3 regions of the Streptomyces sp. NPDC051684 genome follow, and region 2 is predicted to be linked to each of the others. Evidence: riboswitches for the same ligand, from Rfam matches in the RefSeq annotation. Region 2 holds a riboswitch; each other region holds the start of a gene.
What was found. A riboswitch is a leader RNA that binds a small molecule or an ion and turns the genes downstream of it on or off. The one in region 2 is predicted to bind S-adenosylmethionine.
Positions count from the first base shown of each region.

Region 1: it holds a riboswitch for S-adenosylmethionine, as region 2 does, so the genes downstream of both, thrC (threonine synthase) here and ACIA8D_RS36825 (GNAT family N-acetyltransferase) in region 2, are expected to answer to the same signal.
Region 3: it holds a riboswitch for S-adenosylmethionine, as region 2 does, so the genes downstream of both, ACIA8D_RS35425 (aminotransferase class V-fold PLP-dependent enzyme) here and ACIA8D_RS36825 (GNAT family N-acetyltransferase) in region 2, are expected to answer to the same signal.

Region 1 covers NZ_JBITCS010000016.1:124,040-134,293, reverse strand. Annotated here, with positions in the region: gene groL (chaperonin GroEL) at 1-699, opposite strand, end outside; gene ACIA8D_RS20790 (cold-shock protein) at 1,009-1,215, opposite strand; gene ACIA8D_RS20785 (MoaD/ThiS family protein) at 1,648-1,923, opposite strand; gene thrC (threonine synthase) at 1,972-3,288, opposite strand; SAM riboswitch class I at 3,307-3,461, opposite strand; gene ACIA8D_RS20775 (glucosyl-3-phosphoglycerate synthase) at 3,623-4,570, shown strand; gene ACIA8D_RS20770 (isopeptide-forming domain-containing fimbrial protein) at 4,609-6,420, shown strand; gene ACIA8D_RS20765 (trehalose-6-phosphate synthase) at 6,508-7,899, shown strand; gene otsB (trehalose-phosphatase) at 7,876-8,706, opposite strand; gene ACIA8D_RS20755 (DUF3263 domain-containing protein) at 8,757-8,984, opposite strand; gene ACIA8D_RS20750 (ABC transporter substrate-binding protein) at 8,995-10,254, opposite strand, start outside.
Region 2 covers NZ_JBITCS010000047.1:45,215-55,468, reverse strand. Annotated here, with positions in the region: gene ACIA8D_RS36840 (hypothetical protein) at 1-9, shown strand, start outside; gene ACIA8D_RS36835 (NADP-dependent oxidoreductase) at 6-905, shown strand; gene ACIA8D_RS36830 (alpha/beta fold hydrolase) at 997-1,815, shown strand; gene ACIA8D_RS36825 (GNAT family N-acetyltransferase) at 1,824-2,522, opposite strand; SAM riboswitch class I at 2,533-2,619, opposite strand; gene ACIA8D_RS36820 (TIGR00266 family protein) at 2,708-3,385, opposite strand; gene ACIA8D_RS36815 (PPOX class F420-dependent oxidoreductase) at 3,556-3,954, opposite strand; gene ACIA8D_RS36810 (S8 family serine peptidase) at 4,243-7,902, shown strand; gene ACIA8D_RS36805 (DUF3311 domain-containing protein) at 8,519-8,773, shown strand; gene ACIA8D_RS36800 (sodium:solute symporter) at 8,770-10,254, shown strand, end outside.
Region 3 covers NZ_JBITCS010000042.1:42,533-52,786, forward strand. Annotated here, with positions in the region: gene ACIA8D_RS35385 (cytochrome c oxidase subunit 4) at 1-341, shown strand, start outside; gene ACIA8D_RS35390 (Ig-like domain-containing protein) at 476-1,732, shown strand; gene ACIA8D_RS35395 (hypothetical protein) at 1,813-2,214, opposite strand; gene ACIA8D_RS35400 (heme-copper oxidase subunit III) at 2,402-3,022, shown strand; gene ACIA8D_RS35405 (c-type cytochrome) at 3,104-3,913, shown strand; gene ACIA8D_RS35410 (Rieske 2Fe-2S domain-containing protein) at 3,910-4,965, shown strand; gene ACIA8D_RS35415 (cytochrome bc complex cytochrome b subunit) at 4,962-6,602, shown strand; gene trpD (anthranilate phosphoribosyltransferase) at 6,736-7,800, shown strand; SAM riboswitch class IV at 7,888-8,005, shown strand; gene ACIA8D_RS35425 (aminotransferase class V-fold PLP-dependent enzyme) at 8,182-9,567, shown strand; partial or broken gene ACIA8D_RS35430 (glycerate kinase) at 9,519-9,698, opposite strand; partial or broken gene ACIA8D_RS35435 (SLC13 family permease) at 9,682-10,254, opposite strand, start outside.

The DNA of each region.
Region 1 (10,254 bases), on a different contig from region 2:
CGGAAGGAGGTCCTTCACGTTGCCGATCTTCGAGTTGACGATCAGGATGTACGGGTCCTCGAGCGAGGCCTCCATACGCTCCATGTCGGTGGCGAAGTACGCCGAGATGTAGCCCTTGTCGAAGCGCATGCCCTCGGTGAGCTCGAGCTCCAGACCGAAGGTCTGGGACTCCTCGACCGTGATGACGCCTTCCTTGCCGACCTTGTCCATGGCCTCGGCGATGAGCTCGCCGATCTGGGTGTCGGCGGCCGAGATGGAGGCGGTGGAGGCGATCTGCTCCTTGGTCTCCACCTCCTTGGCCTGCTCGAGGAGGGCGGCGGAGACGGCCTCGGTGGCGCGCTCGATGCCGCGCTTGAGGGCCATCGGGTTGGCGCCGGCGGCTACGTTGCGAAGGCCTTCGCGAACGAGCGCCTGGGCCAGGACGGTCGCGGTCGTCGTGCCGTCACCGGCGACGTCGTCCGTCTTCTTCGCGACCTCCTTGACCAGCTCGGCGCCGATCTTCTCGTACGGGTCCTCGAGCTCGATCTCCTTGGCGATGGACACACCATCGTTGGTGATCGTGGGGGCGCCCCACTTCTTCTCGAGGACGACGTTGCGACCCTTGGGGCCCAGGGTCACCTTGACGGCGTCGGCGAGCTGGTTCATGCCGCGCTCGAGGCCGCGCCGTGCCTCCTCGTCGAACGCGATGATCTTGGCCATGTGAAGTGGTCCTCCCGGACGGGGTGGCTAACGCAAAAGGACCGTGCTGGTGCCCGCGACGGACGGCCTGCGGGCCTTGTGGCTCCTTGCACCACCCGGCCCCCGGACCTCACCGACCCGATCCAAGTTTTGTCACTCTCACTCGGAGAGTGCTAAGCCCAATGATTAGCACTCGACCCCTGCGAGTGCAAGGCCGTACCACAAGAACCGCACGTCGGTGCAGGCAGCACAAAGGGCCCGCCCCCGGCTACCCGGGAGACGAGCCCTCCATGACGTGCGACGTACAAGCTTCCAGTCTGACGCGCGCGTTCAGCCGGCGGCCACGCGGACCATGTCCGCCTGCGGCCCCTTCTGGCCCTGCGAGATCTCGAACTCGACCCGCTGCCCCTCCTCGAGGGTGCGGTAGCCGTCCATCTGAATCGCGCTGTAGTGGACGAAAACATCCGCACCACCGTCGACCGCGATGAAGCCGTACCCCTTCTCCGCGTTGAACCACTTGACGGTGCCCTGAGCCATGCCTAACTCCCCTATTACTGGCCCTTGCGCAGGACCGCACTTCGCGGACCCGGGTCAGACCTCACGCCCCATGGGATATGGGGGTGTGCGCCGGAACGCGTCGACCGCGGCTGAATGTATCTGCCCAACTGCCGTCTGCAACAGGTCAATCGGACGAGAATTCTGGGCACGCCAGATCGGGGAAACCGGGCCAACTCACCGGATCCCCGGGCAACTCGGGCCGCGTAAATGCCGTAAAAGGCCCGAAAGGGCTGGACACTTTGGCTGCTTCTTGTCGGGGTGCGGGCGAGAACTCATATGCGCCCGTCATGCACCGCTCGGGGAAACGCAGCAGCTTCCCCAACTGTACCGCGCTCAACCATGCAGAATTGCCCCCTCCGCTTCTCTCGCGGAGGGGGCAATTCGGGTAACTCTGTGTAGACCTACAAAAGATCAGCCGCCCGCGACGGCGGGAATGATCGAGACGCCGGCGCCGTCCGGCGTGGCCGTCTCCAGACCCTGCTCGAAGCGGACGTCGTCGTCGTTGACGTAGACGTTCACGAAGCGGCGCAGCTTGCCCTGGTCGTCGAGGACGCGGGCGGCGATGCCGGTGTGGTTCTTCTCCAGGTCGGCGATGACGTCGGCGAGGGTGGCCCCCTCGGCGGCGACCTCGGAGGCGCCGCCGGTGTAGGTGCGCAGGATGGTGGGGATACGAACGTTGACGCTCATGGCGGTAACTCCTGTTGCTACAAGTGTCGGTCGGGCTCGGAGTCGGACTCAGAGGTCGGCGGCGAGGCCGGCCTCGCGGAACGCGTCCAGGTTCGGCCGGATGGTGGCGGTGGCCTGAGAGGAGTCGGCGACCGCGTCCAGCGTCTTGAGCCCGTCACCGGTGTTCAGGACGACGGTGGTCAGCGACGGGTCGATCTGGCCCGCCTCGATGAGCTTCTTCGTGACGCCCAGGGTCACACCGCCGGCCGTCTCCGCGAAGATGCCCTCCGTGCGCGCGAGCAGCTTGATCGCGTCGACGACCTGCTCGTCGTTCACGTCCTCCACGGCGCCGCCGGTGCGCCGCGCGATGTCGAGGACGTACGGGCCGTCGGCCGGGTTGCCGATCGCGAGGGACTTGGCGATGGTGGTCGGCTTCTGCGGGCGGACCACGTCGTGGCCGCCCTTGTAGGCGACGGAGACCGGGGAGCAGCCCTCGGCCTGGGCGCCGAAGAGCTTGTAGGGCTTGTCCTCGACGAGGCCGAGCTTGATCAGCTCCTTCAGGCCCTTGTCGATCTTCGTGAACTGCGAGCCGGACGCGATCGGGATGACCAGCTGGTCCGGGAGCTGCCAGCCGAGCTGCTCGCAGATCTCGTACGCGAGCGTCTTGGAGCCCTCGCCGTAGTACGGGCGCAGGTTGACGTTGACGAAGCCCCAGCCCTCGCCCAGCGGGTCGCCGATGAGCTCGGAGCAGAAGCGGTTCACGTCGTCGTAGTTGCCCTCGATGGCGACGAGGTCACCGCCGTAGACACCGGCCATGACGACCTTGCCCTGCTCCAGGTCGTGCGGGATGAACACGCACGAGCGGAAGCCGGCGCGGGCGGCGGCGGCGCCGACGGCGCCGGCCAGGTTGCCGGTGGAGGAGCAGGAGAGGGTGGTGAAGCCGAAGGCGCGGGCGGCCTCGATGGCCTGCGCGACGACGCGGTCCTTGAAGGAGTGCGTCGGGTTGCCGGAGTCGTCCTTGACGAACAACTTGCCCTCGGCGACGCCCAGTTCACGGCCGAGGTTGTCGGCCTTGACGAGCTTGGTCCAGCCCGGGTTCAGGTTCGGCTTCTCGGCGACGTCGGCCGGGACGGGCAGCAGCGGGGCGTAGCGCCAGATGTTGGCGGGTCCCGCCTCGATCTGCTTGCGCAGCGCCTCGGGGTCACCGACGGGCAGGTCGTACGCGACTTCGAGGGGTCCGAAACACTCGGCGCAGGCGAAGACGGGGCCGAGCGGGACGACGGCGCCGCACTCACGGCAGGAGAGGCCGGAGGCCGGTCCCAGGTCGACAGCGTCGACGGCGGGGGCGGAAGCGACGGTTTCGGTTGCGACGGTCTGTGCAGCCATGAGAGGCGAGGCCCTTTCTCCTCATCTTCCTCGCGACGCATCTCGCCACGAGACGGATTTGGCACCTTCACTAGCCGGGAGCCTCGCGGGCGCACTGCGATGTGCGGACGAGACCGGCTGGAGGGTTGCCGGGGCTTCAACGGGCCGTATCCCTCTGCCCCTCTGGATGAGCGGTATTCGATTGTGTGGATTCAGTTGTGTACGACGGGCGACCCCCGACATGCGATGGTCACCGGCGTTGTTCAAGACTGTAACCGAAGGCCCGGACCCTTGAGATAGTCGTCCGAACCGCGAGATGGATCACATGGTGATCCTTAGGGAAGGAACCCAGACCGTGCTGGAAGAGGTCGAGCGCTGGCTGAACAGGCGCTCCTGGTCCGTGGCGGACCATCCGCTGCACCGGTTGATCGCCGCCAAGCACGCGTCGGGACAGACGGTGAGCGTCGTACTGCCCGCGCTGAACGAGGAGGAGACGGTCGGCGAGATCGTCTCCGAGATCCGGCGGACGCTGATGACGGACGCGGTGCCGCTCGTCGACGAGCTCGTCGTGATCGACTCCGGCTCCACCGACCGCACCTCCGAGGTCGCCGCGGCGGCCGGCGCGCGCGTCGAGCACCGGGACACGATCCTGCCGCGGGTGCCGGTCAGGGCCGGCAAGGGCGAGGTGCTGTGGCGCTCCCTGTTCGTCACTTCCGGTGACATCGTGTGCTTCGTCGACGCCGATCTGCAGGAGTTCTCCGCGGACTTCGTCTCGGGAATCGTCGGGCCGCTGCTCACCGAGCCGGGCGTGCAGTTCGTGAAGGCGATGTACGACCGTCCGCTGGCCGGGGCCGCCGGGCAGGGCGGCCGGGTGACCGAGCTGATGGCGCGGCCGATCCTCAATCTGCACTGGCCCCAACTGGCCGGGTTCGTCCAGCCGTTGGGCGGCGAGTACGCGGCGCGGCGCTCGCTGCTCGAACGGCTTCCGTTCCCGGTCGGGTACGGCGTGGAGCTCGGCCTGCTCGTGGACGCGCTGCACACCGTGGGCCTCGACGCGCTCGCCCAGGTCGACGTCGGCGTACGCAAGCACCGGCACCAGGACGGGCAGGCGCTCGGCCGGATGGCGGCGGCGATCTACCGCACGGCCCAGCTGCGCCTCGCGCGCGGGCACCTGGTCAGGCCGGTGCTCACGCAGTTCGAGCGCGGCGACGAGGGCTTCGAGCCGCGCACCCACCCGGTCGACACGGAGGAACGCCCGCCGATGATCGAAATCGGTGAGTACGCGGAGCGTCGCGTGGCATAAGCACGGACAAATCGTATGTTTTGCCTAAATTGCCCTTTATGTTGCTTAAACATCTCCAGGGCAAGGCGGCCTGTGCCGTCACCGCCGCCCTCGCCGCCTGCATGGCGGGACTGGCACCGAGCCCCGCCTCCGCGGATGTGGTCTCCCCCTTCGCCAAGCGCTACGACGAATCGATCTACGGCGACTTCAAGACCATCGGCAACACGGTCATGGGCTGCCCGACGGACGACGCCACCATGGCCGCGCGCTGCGCCGTCGCCGCGAACGGCGAGGGCAAGGACAACAACAACACGTTCAACATGCAGCGGATCAACACCGCAGGGACGACGGACGGCTACGGCTCCAGCACCGGCCGGGTCACCGTCCCGCCCGGCGCCGAGGTCGCCTACGCCCGCCTCTTCTACGGCGGCAACGACGGCACGTACAAGGGGCCGAGCGGGGCCCAGATGAAGCGCTGCGACATCTCCGGCGCCGATGTGGACCCCTCGCCCGGCGACCCGCTGGACGCGGCCCCCGCGGTCGGCGTGAACGGCGCGGCCCCGACCAAGGTCTCCCCCGAGAACCTGGTCAAGGACCCCGCCTCCACCAGAGGCCCGCACTACTACACGGGCGAGGCCGACGTGACGAGCCTCTTCAGCGGGGTCACCGGCACGGGCACCCCGGTCCCGGTCTCGGTCGGCGACATCTGGGCGCCCACCGGCAAGGGCTGTGTGGCGGGCTGGTCGATGACCGTGGTCTACAAGTACGACTCCCCGAACGAGACCTACGCCCCGGACCGCCGCAACGTCTACATCTACGGCGGCCACGTCCTGCAGCGCTCCACCTCCCCGGCCACCCGGGTCACCGTGGACGGCTTCTACCGGACCTCGGGCACCCCGCACGCGAGCGTCACCGCGTACGAGGGCGACTGGAACACCCCGGGCGACAAGTTCGCCGTCGGCGGCCAGAACATCCCCGAGGCGCACACCGGCAACACCAACAACTTCTTCATCTCCGAGGACGACGGCGCCCTCGACCCGAAGATGGTCAACAACCTGAGCATCGACGCGAAGGAGTTCGACGTCACGGGCAGCCGCTCCACGCGGGCCGCCGGGGCCGAGCCGATCCCGGTCGGCTCGACCTCCACCACGCTCGACTTCTCCACCAAGGGCGACACGTACGTCCCCTCGGCGCTCGCCCTGTCCGTACCGGTGCCCGACCTGGAGATCTCCAAGACGGCGAGCCCGGCGAAGGTGGAGCCCGGCGACACGGTCACGTACACGGTGAAGGCGAAGAACGTCAGCCGGCTGCCGTACCCCAACGCCAAGTTCACCGACGACCTCACCGAGAACCTCGACGACGCGACGTACAACGGCGACGCGAAGGCAAGCATCGGCGACGTCGACTACACGAGGCCGAAGATCAACTTCACCGGTGACATCCCGGCCGGACAGACCGCTACCGTCACGTACTCGGTGAAGGTCAACGACCCGGTGAGCGGCGACGGCAAGCTCACGAACAGCGTCACCGCCGACACCCCGCGCACCAACTGCGAGGAGGGCTCCACCGACGAGCGCTGCGGCATCGCGCCCGTTATCGAGCGGGAGGCACCGGCGCCCTCGCCGACCAGCCCCGAGCCGACGCCGACCCCGACGAAGCAGCCGGGTGAGCAGACGACCGAGCCGACACCGGCCCCGTCGGCGAGCAGCCACAGCCCGCAGGCACGGCCCACTCCGCCGAACCCGCCGAGCTCCGGCGAGATGGCCGAGACCGGCACCGACTCGAACCTGCCGCTGTACGGCGGGCTCGCCGTCGCGCTGTGCGGGCTCGGCGCGCTGATCCTCGCCGCGGTCCGCGGCCGCAAGGACTGACCCGAGCGCGACCTTCGTATACGGCCGGGCCCCCGACGGGGCCCGGCCTTACGTTTGAACGTTTCCGGGCCGGGCTAGCGTGCCCGTATGAGTTCCACGACGCATGGTGCTGCTGAGGTTCTCGTCGCGTCCAACCGCGGCCCGGTCTCCTACGTCGTCGACGACGCGGGAGAGATCGGGGCGAAGCGCGGCGGGGGCGGTCTGGTGTCGGCGCTGAGCGTCGTCGAGGACAAGCTGTGGGTGTGCTCGGCGCTGAGCGAGGGCGACCGGGAGGCGGTGCGCCGCGGCGTCACCGAACCCGGGGTGCGGATGCTGGACATCGACGCCGAGGTCCACACGGACGCGTACAACGGGATCGCGAACTCGGTGCTGTGGTTCGTGCACCACATGCTGTACCAGACACCTCTGGAGCCGTCGTTCGGCCCGGAGTTCCGCCGCCAGTGGGCGTCCTACGAGGCGTACAACCGGGCCTTCGCCGAGGCGCTCGCCGAGGAGGCGGCGCCGGGCGCGACGGTCGTCGTGCAGGACTACCACCTGACGCTGGTGCCGGGAATGCTCCGCGAGCTCCGCGACGACCTGCGGATCGGGCACTTCTCGCACACGCCGTGGGCGCCCGTCGACTACTTCCGGATGCTGCCCGACGACATCGCCGAGCAGGTCCTCAGGGGCATGCTCGGGGCCGACCGCTGTGCGTTCCTGACCCGGCGCTGGGCGGACGCCTTCACCGACTGCTGTACGCATCTCGTCGGCGGCACGTCCGGCACCCGGATCGGGGTGCACGGGCTCGGCGCGGACGCGGACTTCCTGCGCGAGCGGGCGCACCGGGACGACGTGGAGGAGCGGCTGGCGGCGCTGCGGGCGCAGATCGGCGGGGACGGTTCACGGAAGGTGATCGTCCGAGTCGACCGCACCGAGCTGTCGAAGAACATCGTGCGGGGGCTCCACGCCTACGAGCTGCTCCTGGAGGAGCGGCCCGAGTGGCGCGAGCGGGTGGTGCACGTCGCGTTCGCCTACCCCTCGCGCCAGGACCTGGCCGTGTACCGCGACTACACGGACGAGGTGGCACGGGTCGCGGAGGCCATCAACTCCCGCTTCGGTACGGAGGGTTGGACACCGGTCGTGCTCCACGTGAAGGACGACTTCGCGCGCTCGCTTGCCGCCTACCGGCTCGCCGACGTCGCGCTGGTGAACCCGATCCGGGACGGCATGAACCTGGTCGCCAAGGAGGTGCCGGTGGTCTCCGACGACGGGTGCGTACTGGTGCTCTCGCGGGAGGCGGGGGCGTACGAGGAGTTGGCCGAGGACGCGCTGACGGTCAACCCCTACGACGTGAACGGGACGGCGCGGGCGCTCGCGGAGGGACTCGCCATGCCGGTCGACGAGCGGGCGGAGCGCACGAAGCGGCTCGCCGCGGCGGCGACGGCGCTGCCGCCGGGGCCGTGGTTCCTGGACCAGCTAGAGGCGCTGCGCCAGGGCTGACAGGAACGCGGCCAACTCCGCGGGGCCCGCCACCAACAGGTCCGCCCTGTCGGCGAGTTCGGGCACGACCGTGTCCGCCGCCACCAGGAGGCCCGGCACCCCGTCGGAGCGGAGCTTCTCCACCGCCGCGAAGGCCGGGAGGTCGCCGAGGTCGTCGCCCGCGTAGAGGACGGACCGGGCGCCCACCTCCCGTACGTACTCGGCGAGCGCGACGCCCTTGTCGACGCCGGGCGGGCGCAGCTCCAGGACGAGGCGGCCCGGTTCCACGATCAGGCCGTGCCGGGCGGCGAGTTCCGACAGGGGGTCGCGGAGGGCGTCGAAGGCGGCCTGCGGGTCGCGGGCGCGGCGCGTGTGGACCGCGACGGCACGCCCCTTCTCCTCGACATACGTGTCGTGCCACAGGCCCAACTCGCCGAGTACGCCCGGGAGTTCGGCCCGGACGGTAGCCACGCCCGGGTGCGGGGCGGGGGCGGTGACCGTGCCGGTGACGGCGTCCCAGCGTTCGGCGCCGTAGTGCCCGAGGACGACGAGGTGCTCCAGGCCCGGGACGCCGGCGAAGCCGCCGTGGCGGACCGCGGTGCCGGCCGGGCGGCCCGTGACCACCGCGACCGCGGCGACCTTCGGGGCGAGGGCGGCGAGGGCGGGGACCACGGTGGGGTGGGCGCGGGCCTGGTCGGGGTCGGGGACGATGGGGGCGAGGGTGCCGTCGAAGTCCAGCCCGACGATGCCCTGCCGGGGGTGGGCCAGGAGGGCGTCCAGGCCCTCGCGTCCGGCGGTCGTCCGTGGGGCGTGCTCATGGCTGACCATGCCGTTGACGATAGCCGGGGTTGACGTCTCGGGGCTCCGCCCCGGTGGGGCTAGCGCTCGCGGCGCCGCGCGTCCCGGACCCGTCTCAAGCGATTGACGGTCACCGGGGCGAACTCCAGGGCGCGGGGGTCGTCCAGGAGGGCGTTCAGGAGTTGGTAGTAGCGGACCGGTGCCAGGTCCAGGTCCTCGCGGATCGCCCGCTCCTTGGCCCCCGGCGAGGCCCAGCCCCGGCCCTCGAACACGAGAACCGCGCGCTCACGGGCGCCGAGAGGATCCATGCCCGCCACGCTACTCCGCGGATTCCGCGGCCGCCGCGTCGTTCTGGATCGAGCCGAGCGTGCCCGCCGCGCTGCCCTGCGGCGTGACGGTGGAGCCGATCTGCTTCTTGATCTCGGCGCTGACCTCGGGCCAGGACGTCTTGTTGGCCGGGTAGTACGTGGCGCCCGCGAGCTCGTCGATGAACGGCCGCAGGGACTTGTCCTTGGCCGATGACGTCATCGCGTCCGACGCGGAGACCGTGACCGGCGCGACGGTGTACTTGCGGGAGAAGTCGAGGACGTTCTTCTTGTTGTAGGCGTAGTCGAGGAACTCCCCGGACTCCTTGGGGTGGCCGCCCTGCTTGAACGCCATCATCCAGTCGGTGACGCCCATCGTGGACTTGGGCGTGCCGTCGGGCCCGGGGATCGCCACGTCGCCGTAGTCGACGCCCTTCGCCTTCGCCATGTTCATCAGCGTGGGGTGGCCGGACAACATGCCGACCTGGCCCTTGGCGAAGGCCTGGAAGGCGGGCGTGCGGTTGAGCTCGCCGGGGGCGGTCGGGCCGGTGAGGCCCTTGCCGACCAGGTTGTTCTTGAGCCAGGTCAGGGCCTCGACGTTCTTCTTGTCGTCGAGGGCGTAGGAGCCGACGTTGTCGGTGTAGCCGCCGCCGTTGCTGAGCATCCAGATCAGCGTCTCGGCCTGCGCCTCCTCGGTGCCGAGCGGCAGCGCGAAGGGGTAGCGCACGCCCTGCGCCTTGAGCGCCTTGGCGTCGGAGACGAGGTCGGCCCAGGTCTTGGGCGGCGTGATGCCGGCCTGCGTGAAGAGCTTCTTGTTGTAGAAGAGGCGGCGCGTGGAGGCGGCGAACGGCATGCCGTACTGCGCGCCCTTGATCTCGCCCGCCTGGCTCATCTGGCCGACGAAGTCGGCCTGCACCGGCACGGAGAGCAGCTTGTCGACGGAGTACAGCTTGCCCGCGGCGGCGTAGTCGGCGTACGCGCCGATCTGCGCCATGTCGGGCGCGTGGCCCGCGGCGACCATGTCCTTGACCTTCTCGTCGACGACGTCCCAGGTGTAGACGTCGACGTCGACCTTGATGTTCGGGTGGTCCTTCTCGAACCCGGCGACGACGTCGTCCCAGTACTCCTGGGAGCCGTTGGCCTTGGAGTCGCCGTAGTCGGCCGCGACCAGCTTCAGCGTGACGGCGTCGTCGGAGTCGCTCCCACAGGCGGTGAGCAGCGACGACGCGGCCACCACCCCGAGCGCGGCCGCCACGGTCAGAGTCGTCCTCCC
Region 2 (10,254 bases):
ACCCCATGAAGGCGGCACAGTTCAGCCGGTTCGGTGGCCCCGAGGTCCTGGAAATCGTCGAGCTCCCCGATCCGCATGCGGGAGCCGGAGAGATCCGGATCGCGGTGCGCGCCGCCGGTGTGAACGCCAGTGACTGGAAGAAGCGGCAGGGGGTGATGGGCCAGGAGCTGCCCCAGACGATGGGGTACGAGGCGGCCGGGGTCGTCGACGAGATCGGGGACGGGGTCGAGGGTGTCGCCGTCGGCGACCGGGTGTTCGGCCTCGGTGGGGACGGCGCCGCGCAGGCGGAGCGGGCCGTGCTGTCCGCATGGGCGGCCGTGCCCGCGTCGCTCGACTTCGCCGAGGCGGCGGCGCTGCCCTCCGCGGTCGAGACGGCGGCCAGGGCCCTCGACCAGCTCGGTGTTCACGACGGCGGCACACTCCTCGTCAGTGGGGCCTCCGGCAGCATCGGGAGCGCCGCCGTCCAACTCGCCGTCGCACGCGGTGCGCAGGTGATCGGCACCGGCAGCCCGGCCACGCACGACCGGCTCCGCGAACTCGGCGCGGTACCCGTCGACTACGGGGACGGCATGCCTGACCGGGTACGTACCGTCGCGCCGCACGGTATCGACCGTGCGTTGGACGTCGCCGGCAGCGGGATCCTGCCCGAGCTGATCGACCTCGCCGGCGGTGCGGACCAGGTCCTCACCGTCGCGGACTTCGCCGGGGCGCAGGAGCACGGGGTGCGCTTCAGCCGTGGGGATGCGGGTCGTGCTCTTTACGCGCTCGATCAGGTGGCCTACCTGGTCGCGTCGGGCCGGTTCACGCTCCCTGTCGGCCGGACGTTCCCCTTGGCCGAGGTCGCGGAGGCGCACCGGGTCGGCGAGTCCGGCACGGTCCGCGGAAAGCTGGTCCTCCTGGTCTGACGCCCTCCTGGGGCGATGAGTTTTCCTCCCGGCCGGGGTCCCCACCTACGTCACCGCGACCGCGGACGACCGCCCAGGGGAAGGACGACCCGTGACCACCACCCGTACCCTCGATGTCCCCGGTGCACGGCTGCGCTACGAGGTCCGAGGCTCAGGACCGTTGCTGCTGCTCATGGGATCGCCGATGGACGCGGCGGCCTTCGCGCCGCTGGCCGAAGCGCTCGCGGGCGACCATACGGTCGTCACCCACGACCCGCGGGGCATCTCGGGCAGCGTCCTCGACGACCCCGAGCAGGACTCCACTCCCGAGCTGCGGGCGGACGACGTCTCCGCGCTGCTCGACGCCCTCGAAGCGGACTCCGCCGACGTGCTCGGCAGCAGCGGCGGCGCGGTCACGGGGCTCGCACTGATCGCGCGCCATCCCGGACGGGTGCGCACGCTCGTCGCGCACGAGCCCCCGCTCCTCGAACTGCTCCCCGACGCCGCGGAGCAGCGCGCCGCGGCCGAGGACATCGTCGCGACGTTCCACCGCGAAGGGGTGGCGGCGGCGTGGGGCAGGTTCATGGGCAACGCGGGCTTCGACACCGGGCCCGGCGCAGCCGAGGACGCCCCCGGCCCGCCGCCCGGTGAGCCCTCCGAGCAGGACCTCGCCAACAGCGCCCGCTTCTTCGCCCACGAACTGCTGCACACCAGCCTGTACATCCCCGACCTCGCGGCCCTGACGGCCGGCCCGACCCGCGTCGTGATCGGCATCGGCGCCACGTCGGCAGGCCTGATCACGGCCCGCACCTCCCGGGCCCTCTCCGAACGCATCGGAACCCCGCCGGTCGAATTCCCCGGCGACCACGGCGGATTCACGGACCAGCCCAAGGAGTTCGCGGAGCGGCTGAGGGAGGTACTGAAGGGCTGAGGCCTGGCCTACGTTTGTGGAGCCACGGTATTCGCCTCGTCCTGGCGCACGCCACGACCATGGAACGTCGGGCATGAGCGCCGTCGGGCGCTGCGGCGGAGGGCCACCTGGTGGAGCAGGTGGGCGTGCACCTGGCTCCACTCGGCTTTGATGACGGAGTACATGGCGGAATCCCTGAGTCGACCGTTCTCGCCCGAGGCCCAGGACATGGACCAGTTGCGCAGCACACCTTCGTAGGTGGCGCCGAGGTTCTCGATCGCCTTGCGGGACTGTTTGTTGCGGGCATCGGTCTTGAGGTCGACCCGGGCCACATCGAGGCATTCGAAGGCATACCGCATGAGCAGCATCTTGGCCTCGGTGTTGATGCCGCACCCCTGAGCGGAGGCGCCAAGCCAGGTGAAGCCGATCTCCACGGCTCGCAGAGAACCGCTCTCGGGCCAGCGACGCGGATCCCAGTACGCCGTGCAGCCGACGGCGCGGCCATCGCTCCGGCGGATCTGCGCGAAGGGAACAAGTCCCTTGGCCATCCGGCCGAATTGGGCCTCCAGGTATCCGGGAACCTCCTCGGCGCGAGGCACGAGCGTGAAGTCGAAACTGCTGCGGTTCTCCTCCGCGGATCGCGCCAGATCCGCGGCGTGGTCAAGAGAGAGCGCTTCGAGGCTGACCAGGGAGCCGTCGAGCGTGGGGACGTCGAACCAAGGACGCATGGCATGCCACTCGTCATCGTTCCTGGCGTTGGCACCTTGCTGTAGCAGGTTGCCGGACCGTCGCAGGGCCAGGTCCCTCAAGTCCTCTGGATGAACCAGGTGAGCATGACCGTCCCGGGGCGCCGCCGTCAACGGCAATACGGGGCCGCCGCCCTGGGCGACGAGCGGGCGGCGGGGCGGAGGGGTCAGCTTCGGGTGAAGGGGAGCTTTGCGGTCAGCCAGGTGATCAGGGCGCTCGGGTTGCGGCTCTGGGTCCACACCCGGCCGGGGCCGGTCATCTCGAAGACCAGGCCCTCGCCGGACGTCAGGGTCTGCATCAGGCCGCGGCTGACCTTCCGGGTCGTGTACGAGACGCCGTCGTCGAACGCGACCATGTGGCCGGAGTCGAGGACGATCTTCTCGCCCGCGCGGAGGTCGAGCACGTCCAGCGCCCCGTAGCAGGAGGCGAGCACGGTGCCCCGGCCCTCGGCGCGGACGAGGAAGCCGCCCTCGCCGCCGGCCAGGTTCTTGAAGCCGCCCCACTTGGTGTCGAGTTCGACCCCGTCGGACGAGCACAGCCAGGCGCCGCGGGCCAGGTTGAGGCCGCCGTCCACCTCGATGTCGGTGACGTCGCCGGGCAGGTTCGCGGCGAGGTCGACCCAGCCGCCCTCGGGGCCGGCGGTCAGCCGGGTGACGAACAGCGACTCGCCGCCCAGTACGCTCCGCTTGAGGCCCTTGAACAGCCCGCCCTCGGTCTTCGCCTCGACGTCGATTCCGCCGGACATGGCCATCATCGCGCCGGACTCGGCCCGGACGCTCTCGCCGGCGGCCAGCAGGACGCGGGCGACGGCGAAGGACGGGCTGTGGCGGACCTCGATGTGCATGTCTGGCCTCTTCTCGCGTGGGGGAGGACGACGGACCGCCGTCCTTCTCCATCGTCGCGCGCGGATCGTCGCCGCAGGTCAACCCGGGCTCCCGACTCGCCTGCGACCGGGGGAGGAGCCACCTGGTGGGCCGATCCTCCTGACGGATGACGGCCTCGCGCTCGACGGACCTAGAAGGTGACCTCGAGCCCGATGACGGGATGCCTGCGGTGGCGTCCCGAGATCGCGGAGTACCAGTCGCCGATGCGCGCCATCACGTACTTGCGGCGCAGCAACGCCCCCGCCTTCTTCGTCCCCGCCTCGTCCAGTACGCGCCCGGTCCCCGTGGCCCGTACGGCGTTCGGGGCGACGCGCCCGCGCACATCGCAGACGGCGACCTCGGCCCGGGAGTCGCGACGCAGCCGCTTGACCTTCCAGGCGTCGGCGGCGCTGCGCACATAGAGCCGGTCACCGTCCATGGCGTGCCAGACCGCGGTGGCTCTGGCCGTGCCGTCCTTGCGGTACGTGGTGAGGCTGACATAGCGGGCACGCTCGAACGCGGCGAGCGTGGCGGGGTCGAGTGAGGTCACAGGGGGACGGTACCGGGAGGCCGGGCCGGGGGGGGCGTCCCCCACCCGATCCTGGCGACGGCCGCGCCGGCGCGTGGGTCTTACCGTCGGCCCGGTTGGCGGATAGGCGCCGTGGCGCCAATCCGCCACCGCAAGACAAGCGCCACACCCTGCACGGTAGTTGACACTCTTCCCAGCTCCCGGAGCGCACCCAGCGCCCAAGCGCGTCCGCGCCTCCGCACCTCCGCACCTCCGCACGTCCGCACGTCCGCACGTCCGCACCCGATGGTTCCAGGAGAAGAGGCAACGATGACCAGACGCACCGCGCGACGCGGCGCGGCCCTGCTGTCGGCCGGTCTCGCGTTCGCGCTGCTGCCCGGCGGCGGGGCGCACGCCGCCGCGGACAAGGCGAGACCGCAGTCCACGAAGACCGCGCGCGCCACCCACACCGTGACACTCGTGACCGGGGACAAGGTGACCGTCACCGACATCGGCGGCGGGCAGCGCATCGTCGACGTCGAGCGGCCCAAGGGCGCCACAGGGCTGGTCCGCACCCAGGTCACCGACCGCGCGATACGCGTTGTGCCGGACGAGGCCGCCCCCTACCTCGCCTCGGGCAAGCTCGACGCCCGGCTGTTCGACGTGAGCGGCCTCATCGAGCAGGGCCTCACCGACACCAAGGCCGACGCCACCCCGCTCATCGTCACCTACGGGGGGAAGAGCGCGCGCAGCGCAGCCGCCACCCCCAAGGGCGCCGACCGCACCCGCAAGCTCGGCAGCATCGGCGGCGCCGCGCTCGACGCCGGCAAGGGGCGCGCCTTCTGGAACGACCTGACCAGCAAGGGCGGTTACACCGACGGCATCGGCAAGGTCTGGCTCGACGGCCGTGTCGAAGGCGACATGGCGGACTCCAACGCCCAGATCGGCACCCCGAAGGCCTGGGAGGCCGGACTCACCGGCAAGGGCGTGAAGGTCGCCGTCCTCGACACCGGCTATGACACCACCCACCCCGACCTCGCCTCCCGCGTGAGCGAGTCGAAGTCCTTCATCGCCGGGCAGGAGGTTGCTGACCGCAACGGCCACGGCACCCACGTCAGTTCCACCGTCGGCGGCTCCGGCGCCGCGTCCGACGGCAAGGAGAAGGGGGTCGCGCCCGACGCCACGCTCGCCGTCGGCAAGGTCCTCTCCGACGAGGGCTACGGCACCGAGTCCGAGATCATCGCCGGCATGGAGTGGGCGGCCAAGGACATCAAGGCCAAGGTCGTCTCCATGAGCCTCGGCTCCGACACGGGCAGCGACGGCACCGATCCGATGGCCCAGGCCGTCAACACCCTCAGCGCGGAGACCGGCGCGCTCTTCGTCGTCGCCGCAGGCAACGCCTACGGCCCCGGCACCATCGGCTCGCCCGGCGCCGCCGACTCGGCGCTCACCGTCGGCGCGGTCGACGCGGGCGACGAGCGGGCCTCGTTCTCCAGCCAGGGTCCGCGCCTCGGCGACGACGCACTCAAGCCCGACCTCTCCGCCCCCGGCGTGGACATCCTCGCGGCCCGCTCCTCGCTGGTCGAGGGATCCGGCAGCTACACCACCATGAGCGGTACGTCGATGGCGACACCGCACGTCGCCGGCGTCGCCGCCCTGCTCGCGCAGGCCCACCCCGACTGGACGGCCGTGCAGCTCAAGAACGCGCTGATGTCGTCGTCGAAGCGGCTCGACGACTCCGGGTACGCCCTCGGCTCCGGCCGGGTCTCCGTGCCCGACGCGATCGCCGCGAAGGTCACCGCGACGGGCAGCGCCGACCTCGGCTCCTACCGCTGGCCGTACGACGCCAACAAGCCGGTCACCAGGACCGTCACCTACTCCAACTCCGGTGACAGGGCTGTTGAGTTGGACCTCGCGGCGCAGGGGGTGCCGGACGGCGTCGCGACGCTCGCCGACTCCAAGGTGACCGTCCCCGCGCACGGCACCGCCTCCACCACCGTCACCGGCGACGGCGCCAGGGCCGCTGTGGGCACCAACAGCGGTCAGATCGTGGCGAGTTCGGGCGGTGCGGCCGTCGCGCACACCGCCTTCGGCCTGGTCAAGGAGGAGGAGCGGTACACGCTCACCGTCCATGTGAAGGACCGGGACGGCAAGCCGGCCGCGGCCGACCTCATGTACCAGCAGCTCGCCAAGGACACCATGCCGCAGCCGGCCACGGTCGACACGTCCGGCACGGTCGAGCTCCGCCTGAAGCCCGGGACGTACTACGTGGACTCGTTCCTCGATGTGCGCGGCGCCCACGGCAAGGACTCCCTCGGTACGGCCTATCTGGCCGACCCCGAGGTGAAGGTCGACAGGGACCGCGAGATCACGCTCGACGGCACCGCGCTGCGCGAGGTCGCCACACGCGTCGCGAAGGACACCGACCCGCACCAGACGCTCGTGCAGTACGACCGCAGGGCGGGCGGCGCCGACGTGTTCGGCATGGCCCTGCTGCCCATCAAGTACGACACGCTGTACGCCCTGCCCACCCGGCCGGTGAGCGAGGGCAGTTACGCCTACCGCACCACCTGGCGCGAGGCCCAGCCGCACATCACCGTCGACGGGGTCGACGAGGTGTGGGAGCAGCCCGGCTCCACCCTCCTCAAGGGACAGAACAGGCTCGCCCTGGTGAACGCGGGTGCGGGCGCCCCCGGCGACTACGCGGGCAAGGACGCGGCCGGCAAGGGCGTCCTCGTGCACATCGACGGCACCCGGACCCCGGCGCAGATCGCCCAGGCCGCCCAGGAGGCGGGCGCCGAGGCGCTGTTCCTCACGGACGACGCCCCCGGCCGCCTGAACACCCTGTTCTACAACGACGACAACAGCGAGCGACCGCTGCAGATCGCGAGCGTCACCAACGCCGACTTCGCCCGGCTGCTCGCCAAGCAGAAGCGCGGTGAGCGCATCAGGATGACGGGCGTCGCCGACCCCACGTACTCCTACGACCTGTCGAAGGGCTACAAGGGCGCGATCCCGGACAAGGGGCTGCTGTTCGCGCCGGACGCAAAGGACCTCGCCACCGTCGACACCACCTTCTACGGTGCGAAGAAGGCCGAGGGCAGCGAGTTCCGCCACTCCGTCGACCCGTCCTTCCCGGTCGCGGGCGGCTTCCAGGAGCGGTACCACTTCCCGGGGCACCGCACCGACTACGTCTCCGTCGAACCGGGCCAGAAGTGGCACGAGTCCGTCAACCTCGGCCCCCTGGAGGAGCGCAGCGGTCTGGTGGCCTACCGACCGGGCAAGCGCACCCAGTTGAACTGGTTCAAGCCGGTCTGGCATCCCTACGGCGGCAGCGGTCTCGGCTGGGGCCAGGAGCGGCGCGGCGACCAACTCCGCTTCAACATCCCCGGCTGGGGCGACTCCGGCCCGGACCACACCGGCTTCGGCGACCCGTACAGCTCCGAGTCGGGCATGACGCAGACCACCGAGGCGTTCGTGGACGGCGAGAGCGCGGGCCGACGCACGGGCAGTACCGCCCAGTTCGGTGTCAGCGACGGTTCCGTGCTGCCGTTCAAGGTCGTCACCGACACGGCGCTCGACCCGACGGTGTGGGGCATCGGCACCACCTCGCACAGCGAGTGGACGTTCCGCTCGGGCAGCACGCCGGAGGACGCGTACACGTTCCTGCCGCTGATCAACCTCAACTACGACATCGGCACCGACCTCGCCGGGAAGATCCAGGCGGGCAAGCGGCTGCCGATCGGCCTGTCCGCCGAGTACGTCAAGGACGCGGCCGGCACCGGCGCCATCGGCGGCGGCGCCCTGAAGGTGTCCTACGACGACGGCAAGACCTGGAAGTCCGTGTCCCTCTCCGGATCCGGCGCCCACTGGAAGGGCACCCTGAACGTGCCGAAGGACGCCGCCTCGCTGTCGCTGCGGGCGAGCGCGAAGGACGACAAGGGCGGATCCGTGTCGCAGGAGATCGTCCGGGCGGCGGCCGTCAAGTAACAGCGGAACAACCGTGAACCAGGCCTCCGGGTGAGGCGGAAGAGGAGCGGAGGCCCGGCGCGCGGCGAGTGCGCGCCGGGCCACCGTTGTTCATGGGTGGCGCACCGGACGGGAGCCCGCCTCTCGTGACGGTGCGTCATGATCGCGCGGCAGGTATCCACTTGAGGGAAAAGTTGCATATGCCGTACCATTTTTGATGCGAGGCGCCCCAGCGCGCCGAGCGGCCCCAAGCCCCCGGGCCATGTGACCAATGACCGAGCCGGTCAGAGCCGCAACGCCGACAGCGCGGCTCCGGCCCTCCGCCGTTTGTCGCGGTCCCCGGGGCGGGTCTTTCCGCACGCTCCTGGGCCACGGCATGCCCGGCGGAGTTCGCGAGGCGCGTGCGAAGGGGAGCCGCGCGCCTCCAGGGTGGCCCCCGCCGACGTTCCGGATGATTTCCGGCGGGGGCCACCGCTGCAGTCCTCCACCACCGCCCGTTCGCCATGCCACGACGCGGCGCCTTCCGGCCGGGGCGCGACGCCGTTCCTGCACCGTGAGAATCGGCCATTGCCAAGATCCGTTCACCGGGCAAGCATTCCCCGCGCACATGGCCGCACGCCCGGAGGGAGCACGTCTCGTGTCACGCCGCTGGATCCTCTATTCGCTCAGCGCCGTCCCGGTCGCCGGGTCGTTGATCGTCGTCAACACCGAGCGGCCCTACGTACTGGGCCTGCCGATGGTGGTGTTCTGGGCCGCCCTGTGGGTGGTGCTCACCACCGTCGTGATGGCCGTCGTCTACTTCCTCGATCCCGCGAATCGCGAACCCGATGAACCGGTCGGCGAACGCGGCGAGTTCTCTGGCGGCACCACCGCCGAAGGAGCCGCCCGATGAACGTCGCCCTCGCCATCCTCGGCAGCGCATTCGTCCTCGTGCTCGTCCTCGGGCTGCTCGCCCGGCGCGGCCGCACCATGGACCTCGAACAGTGGTCCGTCGGCGGGCGCGGGCTCGGCAGCCTGCTCGTCTTCCTCCTCGCCGCCGGCGAGAACTTCACCACGTACACCTTCCTCGGTGGCAGTGGCGGCGCCTACTCGATGGGCGGGCCGATGATCTACATGTTCTCGTCGATCTGCTACGTCGTCTTCTACTGGCTGGCCCCGCCGATCTGGGCGTACGCCCGCCGCCACAAACTGCTCACCGCCCCGGACCTGTACGCCCACAAGTACCGCTCGAAGGCGTTCGGCGTGCTGACCGCCTTCGTCGGCGTGGTGTCCCTCGTGCCGTACCTGGTGCTCCAGCTCAAGGGGCTCGGCATCATCGTGTACGAGTGCTCGTACGGCCGGATCCCGCAGGGCGCGGCCGTGTGGATCGGTGTCGCCGTCATCGCCGTGTACGTCACCGTCTCCGGCCTGCGCGGCACCGCCTGGAACGCGATCATCAAGGACACGCTGATGCTGGTCCTCGTCGTGGGGCTCGGCCTGTACCTGCCGATCCACTACTACGGCGGGCTCGGTGACATGTTCCACGCGCTGTCCGCCGCCCACCCGCACTTCCTGACTCTGCCGGACCACGGGTACAGCGTGTGGTGGTACATCTCCACCAGCCTGCTGTTCGCCCTCGGCATCTGTACGTGGCCGCACATGATGCCCGGCATCCTCGCCGCCCGCAGCGCCAAGGCGCTGCGCCGCAACGCCGTGATCACCCCCGCGTACCAGATCGTCCTGGTGATGGTCCTCGTCATCGGGTTCACCGCCGTGCTCAAGGTGCCCGGCCTGAAGGACGGGGACCTCGCGCTGCTCTCGCTCGCCAAGGACGCGCTGCCGCCGTGGCTGGTCGGGCTCGTCGGCGTCGCGGGCATGCTCGCCGCGCTCGTCCCCGGGGCGATGCTGCTGCAGTCCGCCGCGATGCTGGTCGCGAAGAACATCTACCAGACGGCCCGCCCCGCCACGAGCGAGCAGGCCGTGGGACGGCTCAGCCGGCTCCTCGTGCCGGTCCTCGCCCTGGTCGCCGCCGTGCTCACCTTCCGCGGCGGCGAGGCCATCGCGATGCTGCTGATCATGGCGTACGGGTTCGTGGTCCAGCTCTTCCCGGTCCTCGTGGCCTCGATGTGGCGGCGCAACCCCGTCACCACCGCGGGCGCCTGGGCCGGGGTGTGCACCGGCGTCGCCCTCGTCGGCTGGACCACCCTCACCGATGCCACCACCGCGAGCCTGCTGCCGTGGGCTCCGCGGCCGGTGCAGGACCTCGACGTGGGGGTCGTCGCCATGGTCGCCAACATCCTCGTACTCACCGTCGTCAGCGCCGCCACCCGGCACCGCGCCGGACACCAGGGCGACACCCGCCCCGCCACCCCCGCCACCGTCCCGGAAGGAGCC
Region 3 (10,254 bases), on a different contig from region 2:
GTGTCTACGGCGTGTGGTCGAAGGAGCCGGCCGGTACGACGGCGCTCTTCCTGGCGTTCGGCCTGTGCATCATGGTCGGCTACTACCTGGCCTTCACGGCCCGGCGTGTCGACACCGGCGCCCAGGACAACAAGGAGGCCGACGTCGCGGACGACGCCGGCGAGGTGGGCTTCTTCAGCCCGCACTCCTGGCAGCCGCTCGCGCTGGGTGTCGGCGGCGCGCTCGCCTTCCTGGCCGTGGCCATCGGCTGGTGGCTGCTGTACTTCTCGGCCCCGATCATCATGTTCGGCCTGTGGGGCTGGGTCTTCGAGTACTACCGCGGTGAGAACCAGAACCAGTGAGCCCCGGCTGACCGGTACGGAACTTCCGTAACGCGAAGGGCCCGGACACTCCTGACGGGGCGTCCGGGCCCTTCGCATGCCCCGTGCGGCTCACTCGCCGCGCTGGACCGGGCGTTCCTTCTTACGGTGAGTTCATGAACCACTCACCGCGTATCCGTACGGTTCTGGGCTGCACCGTGCTGGTGGCCGCACTCGGTGCGAGCACAGCGGCATGCGGCAACTCCAGCCATCCGCTCTCCGCCAAGCCGTACGACGCGGCGAGCCAGATCTCCTTCAACGGCCCCGCGGGCGGCACCAAGAAGGCCGACCCGGACAAGCCGCTCGAGGTCACCGCCCAGGGCGACGAGTCCCGGATCACCGACGTCACCGCCCAGGACGCCCTGGGCCGCTATGTGGCGGGCGAACTCTCCGCCGACGGCACGAGGTGGCACACCACCGCCCCGCTGACGGCGAACACCCGCTACACGGTGCGGGTGAGCACGGAGGACGAGGACGGCGGGCCCGGCCGCAAGGTCCTCGACTTCGACACGGGCCGCCCCACCAAGGAGAAGGCCCTCAAGGTCACGTTCGGCCCGCAGAAGGGCACGTACGGCGTCGGACAGCCGATCACAGCGGAACTCAACAAGCCCGTCCGGGACGAGAAGTCCCGCGCGCTGGTGGAGCGTTCCCTGAAGGTCGACTCCAAGCCCGCCGTGGACGGCTCCTGGTACTGGGTCGACAGCACCGAACTGCACTACCGCCCGAAGGGGTACTGGCCCACCCAGGCGAAGATCACCGCCACCAGCAGGCTGGACGGGGTGAAGATCCGGGACGGGCTGTGGGGCGGCAGCTCCAAGCCGCTGACCATCAGTACGGGTGACCGCATCGTGGCCGTCACGGACGCCTCCGCGCACTCCATGACGGTCTACCGCAACGGCAAGGAGATCAACTCCATGCCGGTCACGACCGGCAAGGCCGGCTTCGAGACCCGCAACGGCGTCAAGGTGGTGCTCGGCAAGGAGTACTACGTACGGATGCGCGGCGAGACGATCGGCATCTCCGAGGGCTCCTCGGACTCGTACGACCTGCCGGTGTACTACGCGACCCGCGTCACCTGGAGCGGCGAGTACGTGCACGCCGCGCCCTGGTCCGTCGGCTCGCAGGGCTCCGCGAACGTCAGCCACGGCTGCACGGGCATGAGCACCAACAACGCCGCCTGGTTCTACGACACCGTGCGCCAGGGCGACATCGTGAAGGTCGTCAACAGCTACGGCGCGGAGATGGACCCGTTCGGAAACGGGTTCGGGGACTGGAACGTCAGCTGGAAGAAGTGGAAGGCGGGCAGCGCCTTGACGAAGAAGGCCGACAAGCCCGACCCGGCCCAGCAGGCACGGCTCAGCCCCGAGGTCTGAGACCGCCCGGCAGGATCAACGGTGTGACTTCCGACTCCCGTACGCCGCCGGCGTACGGGAGTCGGCGCGTGCGGGGCCTGTCAGGCGCCCACGGCGAGCCGGGAGCGCAGCAGGGAGGCCAGGGCCTCGGCGAACTCCACGGGCTCCACAGGGAGCGTCACAGCCGCCTCAGCGCGGCTCCACGTCGCCAGCCACGCGTCCTGCGGGCGGCCGATCAGGAGCAGCACCGGCGGGCAGTGGAAGATCTCGTCCTTGATCTGCCGGCACACGCCCATGCCGCCCGCGGGAACGGCCTCGCCGTCCAGGACGCAGACGTCGATCCCGCCCCGGTCCAGCTCCTTCAGGACGGCCGCAGGCGTCGCGCATTCGATGAACTGCACCTCTGGGACGTCGGACGCGGGCCGTCGGCCGGTCGCGAGGCGCACCTGCTCTCGGGTGTTGGCGTCGTCGCTGTAGACCAGAACCGTCGCGGTCGACTGCATCGTTCCTCCGAAGACTTCGGCGTCCAAGGGCGTCTGTACGGTGATCCGTGCCGCGGAGCCTACTCCTCCCGACACCCCGTCAACACCGGTTCGCACACGGCTCCGATGGGCCATATGGGCTGGACACACCCCCCAGACACTCCGAACGGCACCCCCCGGAGTGAGGGCGAGATAAGCGACCGACATAATGTCGGTCGTGGCGACAGCAACGACAGTAGAAACCGGGCACGCGCACCCGTCGGTCAATCGACCGAACCTCACCAGCGTCGGAACCATCATCTGGCTGAGTTCCGAGCTGATGTTCTTCGCGGCCCTCTTCGCGATGTACTTCACCCTGCGATCGGTGACCGGACCGGATCACTGGAAGGAAATGGCGCATGCGCTGAACCTTCCGTTCTCCGCGACGAACACCACGATCCTGGTGCTCTCCTCACTCACGTGCCAGATGGGCGTGTTCGCCGCTGAGCGCGGCGACGTGAAGAAGCTCCGGTCGTGGTTCATCGTCACCTTCATCATGGGTGCGATCTTCATCGGCGGTCAGGTCTACGAGTACACCGAGCTGGTCAAGAAGGATGGGCTCTCGCTCTCCTCCGACCCGTACGGCTCGGTGTTCTACCTGACCACCGGCTTCCACGGCATGCACGTGACAGGTGGCCTCATCGCCTTCCTGTTCGTCCTCGGCAGGACGTACGCGGCCCGGAGGTTCACCCACCATCAGGCGACGGCCGCCATCGTCGTGTCCTATTACTGGCACTTCGTCGACGTCGTCTGGATCGGCCTCTTCGCCACGATCTACCTGATCAAGTAGTTCGACGATCACAGCATCGGGCGAAGAACCCGACACATTTCCGCAGCACCGACGCAGAAGATCCTGACACCGGGGTAATCCGTGAAAAAGCTCTCCGCACGACGACGCCATCCGCTGGCGGCGGTCGTCGTCCTACTCCTCGCGCTGGCGGCCACCGGGGGGCTGTACGCCGCGTTCGCACCCGCGGACAAGGCGCAGGCCGATGAAACCGCCCAGTCCCTCGCCATCGACGAGGGCAAGAAGCTCTATTCCGTCGGCTGCGCCAGCTGCCACGGAACCGGCGGTCAGGGCACCTCCGACGGGCCGAGCCTCGTGGGCGTCGGCTCCGCCGCCGTCGACTTCCAGGTCGGCACCGGCCGTATGCCGGCCCAGCAGCCGGGCGCGCAGGTCCCGAAGAAGAAGGTCATCTACTCGCAGGCCGAGATCGACCAGCTCGCGGCGTACGTCGCGTCGCTCGGTGCCGGTCCGGTCGCGCCGACCGACAAGGACTACAGCGCCAACGGCGCGGACATCGCCAAGGGTGGCGAGCTGTTCCGCACCAACTGCGCCCAGTGCCACAACTTCACCGGTGAGGGTGGCGCGCTGACACACGGCAAGTTCGCACCGAGCCTTGAGGGTGTGGCCCCGAAGCACATCTACGAGGCCATGCAGACCGGCCCGCAGAACATGCCGTCGTTCCCGGACACGACGATGACCAAGCAGAACAAGAAGGACATCATCGCGTACCTCGACGCGGTCAATGGTGACAAGACCGAGAGCCCCGGTGGACTCAAGCTGGGCGGGCTCGGCCCGGTCAGTGAGGGCCTGTTCGCCTGGATCTTCGGTCTTGGCGGTCTGATCGCCGTCGCCATCTGGGTTGCCGCTCGGACCGCAAAGGCCAAGAAGTCATGAGTAGCCAAGACATTCCAGAAGAGAACCTGCCCACTGAGCAGGAAGCCGAGGAGCACGGCTCGGTCGCGGTGAAGGACGAGCCCTTCACCGACCCGGGTCTGCCGCCCCACGAGCACCGGATCCAGGACATCGACGAGCGGGCCGCCAAGCGGTCCGAGCGCGTCGTTGCCTTCCTGTTCATGGTGTCCATGCTGGCGACCGTCGGGTTCATCGCCTCGTACGTCACCATCGACGTCGATACGAGCGTCTACATCTTCCCGCTGGGTCACATCAGCGCGCTGAACTTCGCGCTGGGTACGACCCTCGGTGTGGCGCTGTTCTGCATCGGCGCGGGCGCGGTCCACTGGGCCCGCACCCTGATGTCCGACGAAGAGGTCATCCAGGAGCGGCACCCGATCGAGGCGGAGCCCGAGGTCAAGGCGAAGGTCCTCCAGGACTTCGCCGACGGCGCCCGTGAGTCGCAGTTCGGCCGGCGCAAGCTGATCCGCAACACCCTGTTCGGCGCTCTCGCGCTGGTGCCCCTCTCCGGTGTGGTGCTGCTTCGTGACCTCGGGCCGCTGCCCGAGAAGAAGCTGCGCACCACGTCGTGGAAGAAGGGCCTGACCCTCGTCAACATGAACACGAACGAGCCGCTGCTGCCTTCGGACATCGCGGTCGGCTCGCTCACCTTCGCCAAGCCCGAGGGCCTGGAGGAGCACGACGAGGACTTCCAGACGAACATCGCCAAGGACGCCCTGATGCTCGTCCGGATTCAGCCGGAGAACATCAAGGACAAGCAGGAACTCGAGTGGTCCCACGAGGGCATCGTGGCGTACTCGAAGATCTGCACCCACGTGGGTTGCCCGATCTCCCTGTACGAGCAGCAGACGCACCACGCGCTGTGCCCGTGCCACCAGTCCACCTTCGACCTCTCCGACGGTGCCCGGGTGATCTTCGGTCCGGCCGGTCACGCGCTGCCGCAGCTGCGCATCGGCGTCAACGAAGAGGGTCACCTCGAGGCGCTGAGCGAATTCGCTGAGCCCGTCGGTCCTGCCTTCTGGGAGCGCGGATGAGTACTACGACGACGAACGACGCGCCTGCGCGCGAGAAGGCACCGGCCGGCGAGCGTGTAGCCGACTGGGCCGACGGACGTCTGGGGATCTACTCCCTGGCCAAGTCCAACATGCGCAAGATCTTTCCGGACCACTGGTCCTTCATGCTCGGCGAGATCTGCATGTACAGCTTCATCATCATCATCCTCACGGGTGTGTATCTGACGCTGTTCTTCCACCCGTCGATGAACGAGGTCACCTACGACGGCAGCTACGTCCCGCTCCAGGGGCAGCTGATGTCGGAGGCCTTCAACTCGACGATGCACATCTCCTTCGATGTGCGCGGTGGCCTGCTGATCCGTCAGATCCACCACTGGGCCGCGCTGATCTTCCTCGCGGGCATGTTCGTGCACATGATGCGCGTGTTCTTCACGGGTGCGTTCCGCAAGCCGCGTGAGGTCAACTGGCTGTTCGGCTTCCTGCTGTTCGTCCTGGGCATGTTCACCGGCTTCACCGGTTACTCGCTCCCGGACGACCTGCTCTCCGGTACCGGTGTCCGCTTCATGGAGGGCGCGATCCTGTCCGTGCCGATCGTCGGCACGTACATGTCGTTCTTCCTGTTCGGCGGAGAGTTCCCGGGCGGCGACTTCGTCGCGCGGTTCTACTCGATCCACATCCTGCTGTTGCCGGGCATCATGCTCGGCCTGATGGCGGCGCACCTGATCCTGGTCTTCTACCACAAGCACACGCAGTTCGCGGGTGCCGGAAAGACCAACAAGAACGTCGTGGGCATGCCGCTGCTCCCGGTCTACATGGCCAAGGCGGGCGGCTTCTTCTTCCTGGTCTTCGGTGTCATCGCGGTGGTCGCCGCGATCGCCACGATCAACCCGATCTGGGCCATCGGTCCGTACCGACCCGACCAGGTGTCCACGGGCGCCCAGCCGGACTGGTACATGGGCTTCTCCGAGGGCCTGATCCGTGTGATGCCGGGCTGGGAGATCGACTTCTGGGGTCACACGCTCGTCCTGGGCGTGGCCATCCCGCTGGTCGTGATCTTCCCGCTGGTCCTGGTCGCGATCGCGGTCTACCCGTTCATCGAGGCCTGGGTCACCGGCGACAAGCGCGAGCACCACATCCTGGACCGCCCGCGCAACGCTCCGACGCGTACGGCGTTCGGTGTCGCGTGGATCACCTGGTACTTGGTGCTGCTCATCGGTGGTGGAAACGACCTCTGGGCCACGCACTTCCACCTGTCGATCAATGCGATCACCTGGTTCGTCCGGATCGCGTTCTTCGTCGGACCGGTCATCGCCTTCATCGTCACCAAGCGGATCTGCCTCGGCCTCCAGCGCCGCGACAAGGACAAGGTGCTGCACGGACGCGAGTCCGGCATCATCAAGCGCCTGCCGCACGGTGAGTTCATCGAGGTGCACGAGCCGCTCGACCAGGAGGCCCTGCACACGCTCACGGCGCACGAGCAGTACGCGCCGGTCGAGATCGGCCCGACGGTCGACGAGAACGGTGTCGAGCGCAAGGTCACGCGGCTGCAGAAGCTGCGCGGCAAGCTCTCGCGCGGTTACTACGGGGAGAACAACCAGATCCCGAAGCCGACCGCCGAGGAGTACAAGGAGATCACCAGCGGCCACGGCCACCACTGATCTCTGATCCGTCGCTGTAAGCCACAGCGGGAGCCCTCGTCCATTGCCTGGACGGGGGCTCTTTGCGGTCCCTGGACCTGGATAGGGTGGGACCGCAGCACCTTTCGACCCACAGATGCACACAGGAGCGGCCATGAGCGCTTTGAACCCCGCTGGAGGCGACACCGCGGCGGGCCGTTCCTGGCCCGCCGTCCTGAACGGCCTGCTGGAAGGCCGCGACCAGAGCGCAGACGACACCGCGTGGGCGATGGACCGGATCATGCGTGGCGAGGCGACCGACGCGCAGATCGCCGGGTTCGCGGTGGCGCTGCGCGCCAAGGGCGAGACCGTGCAGGAGATCTCCGGCCTCGTACGCGGCATGTACGAGCACGCCAATGTGATCGATGTGCCCGGCGAGACCGTCGACATCGTCGGTACCGGCGGCGACGGCGCCAAGACGGTCAACATCTCCACGATGTCCGCGATCGTCGTCGCGGGCACCGGCGCCAAGGTCGTCAAGCACGGCAACCGCGCCGCGTCCTCCGCCTCCGGATCCTCCGACGTCCTGGAGAAGCTGGGCGTCAATCTCGACCTGTCGCCGAAGCGGGTGCCCGAGGTCGCCGAGGAAGCGGGCATCACGTTCTGCTTCGCCATCAAGTTCCACCCCGCCCTGCGCTACGCGGGCGCCGCCCGCGGCCAGCTCGGCATCCGCACCGTCTTCAACCTGCTTGGTCCGCTCACCAATCCGGCCAAGGTGAAGGCGCAGGCCGTCGGCGTCGCCGATGCCCGGATGGCGCCGATCGTGGCCGGGGTCTTCGCCGAGCGCGGCAACTCCTCCCTGGTGTTCCGCGGCGACGACGGTCTCGACGAGCTGACCACCACCGGGACCTCGCGCGTGTGGGTGGTGCGCGACGGCGCCGTGCGCGAGGAGTCCTTCGACCCGCGCGACGTCGGCATCAACGTGGTGCCCATCGAGGCGCTGCGCGGCGGCGACCCCTCGTACAACGCGGAGGTGGCCCGGCGCCTGCTCGACGGCGAGCGGGGGCCCGTGCGCGACGCGGTGCTGCTGAACTCGGCGGCGGCGCTGGTGGCCGTGCGGCCCGGCGAGGGCACGCTCGTCGAGCAGATCAGGGCCGGCATGGACCGGGCCGCCGAGTCGATCGACTCCGGGGCGGCGAAGACCGCGCTGGAGCGGTGGGTGGCGGCCAGCAACCGGTAGGCGCGTTCATGGTGTGACGCAGGGCGCAGTCCAGATTTTGGACTGCGCCCTTGCTGTTGGTGAGACCTGTGGCAGGATGCTTTCCAAGGTCATGAGTGACAGCGATCGAGGCCCCAGCCCGCTGTCCGGCAACCCTCCGTCCGTGGCGGGGTGCCCTGGGTGAAGACCAGGCCGTGCGCAGCAAGGCGCGTGGCAAGCGCGGACCCCTCGCAACCCTGGGGTCCTGGTCCTCAAGGGAGCAGTCTCGTGAGCAAGCGAATGCGGTAGGGCGTTTCGGCCCCGCCTCCGCGTACCCGTTCCATCTTTCTTTCCGTGCTGTCGAGCCCTGTCGCTCAGCGCTCCGGCATGGTCAATTCGCTTACCGCGCCAGGGAGTTCACCCATGTCTGTTTCCGTCGACGCCGCCGCCTGTACCTCGGCCCCCGCTGAGACCGCGGCCCCGCTCGCCGTCCTCGGCCGGGACGTCACCGTGCCGCTCGTCACCGGTGGCGAGGTCACGTACGCCGCTCTCGACTACGCCGCCAGCGCGCCGGCCCTCCAGCGGGTGTGGGACGACGTCGCCGCCTACGCGCCGTACTACGGCAGCGTGCACCGCGGCGCCGGGTACCTCTCGCAGTTGTCCACCGACCTGTTCGAGAACTCCCGGGTCGCCGTCGCCGAGTTCCTCGGCTGTCGCGAGGACGACCAGGTCGTCTTCACCCGCTCGACCACCGACTCGCTCAACCTGCTCGCCGCCGCGCTGCCCGCCGACTGCCAGGTGTTCGTCTACGAGACCGAGCACCACGCCTCGCTGCTGCCGTGGCGCGACGCGCGGGTCACGTACCTCAACGCGCCCCGCACGCCCGGCGAGGCCGTCGACACCCTGGAGCGCGCCCTCGCCGAGCGCGACCCGTACGGCCCCGCCCTCGTCTGTGTCACCGGTGCCTCCAACGTCACCGGTGAGCTCTGGCCGGTGCGCGAGCTCGCGGCGGCCGCTCACGCGCACGGTGCCCGCATCGTGCTCGACGCCGCGCAGCTCGCGCCCCATCACCCCGTCTCCGTGCAGGACCTGGACGTCGACTGGGTCGCCTTCTCCGGGCACAAGCTGTACGCCCCGTTCGGCTCGGGCGTGCTCGCGGGCCGCTCCGACTGGCTGACGGCCGCCGAGCCGTACCTCGCCGGTGGCGGCGCCTCCAAGAAGGTGGCGCGGCGCGTCGACGGCGGCGTCGACGTCGAGTGGCAGACCACCGCGGCCCGCCACGAGGCCGGTTCCCCGAACGTCATCGGTGTGTACTCCATCGCCTCCGCCTGCAAGGCGCTCACCGAGGCCGGGTTCGACAACCTCGTCGCCCGCGAGCAGTACCTGATCCGCAAGGTCCAGGACGGGCTCGCGGAGGTGCCCGAGGTGCAGGTGCTCTCCCTGTTCGGCGACGAGGCGCCGCGTGTGGGCGTGCTCTCGTTCGTCGTCGAGGGCTGGAACTCCTCGCACTTCGCCGCCGCGCTCTCCGCCGAGTACGGGATCGGGGTCCGCGACGGCCTGTTCTGCGCCCACCCGCTGGTGCGCACGCTGCTCGGCTCCGACCCGCAGCAGCAGGGCGAGTGCGGCGCCCCGGAGGCCGCGCCGGGCGAGAAGTCGCTCAACGCCATCCGCGTCAGCTTCGGCGCCGGGACGCCCGACGAGCACGTGGAGCGCTTCGTGTCCGCCGTGAAGGAGCTCGTGCGCGACGGTGCCCGCTGGAGCTACCGCACCGAGGACGGTCGCTGCGTGCCGGACACCACCAACGCCTGATCGCGCGGGGCGAGCCGGCTGCCCAGCAGGATCATGCGCAGGGCCCGTTCGGTGGCGTCGGTGAGGAACTCGCCGCCCCGGCCCAGCGCCTCCGCGAGCGTCACCGGGGCGGGCAGGATCGAGCTGTAGGCCGACCGCCGCCGCCATGACCAGTGGCACGAGCACGGAGGAGCGGGCCGGGCGGGACTGGAGGATCAGGTGGGCGGCCGTGCTCACCGCGATCACCACGGCGAGGAACAGCCAGGGCAGTACGTCCAGGGGGACCCCGCCCACCAGCCACTTCGCGGCGCCGGACTCGGCGAGCGCGACGCCCATCGCCATCGTCGCCGCCATGAACAGGAGCAGCGACCACGGGACCGTACCGAGCGCGTCCTTCAGCCGTACGGTGCCGAGCGCGGGGGAGGCCGCGACCACCGCGCCGATCAGTGCGACGACGGCGGGCGGCACTTGGTGCAGCGGTTCACTGCACCACAGGGCGACGACCGTGGCGAGGAGCAGGGCGCAGCGGGTCTCGGCCGGCCCCCAGGGGCCGGTGACCGGCTGCTCGCTGTGCTCCTGGAGCTCGTCGAGCGTGATCCGCACCGGGCCCTCGCGGTCCGCGCGCCGCGTCGTCGTCAACAGCACGGCCTCCGCCGCCAGGTGGGAGGAGGCGATGGCGAGCGGCAGGCCGAGCAGCAGCCACTCCGT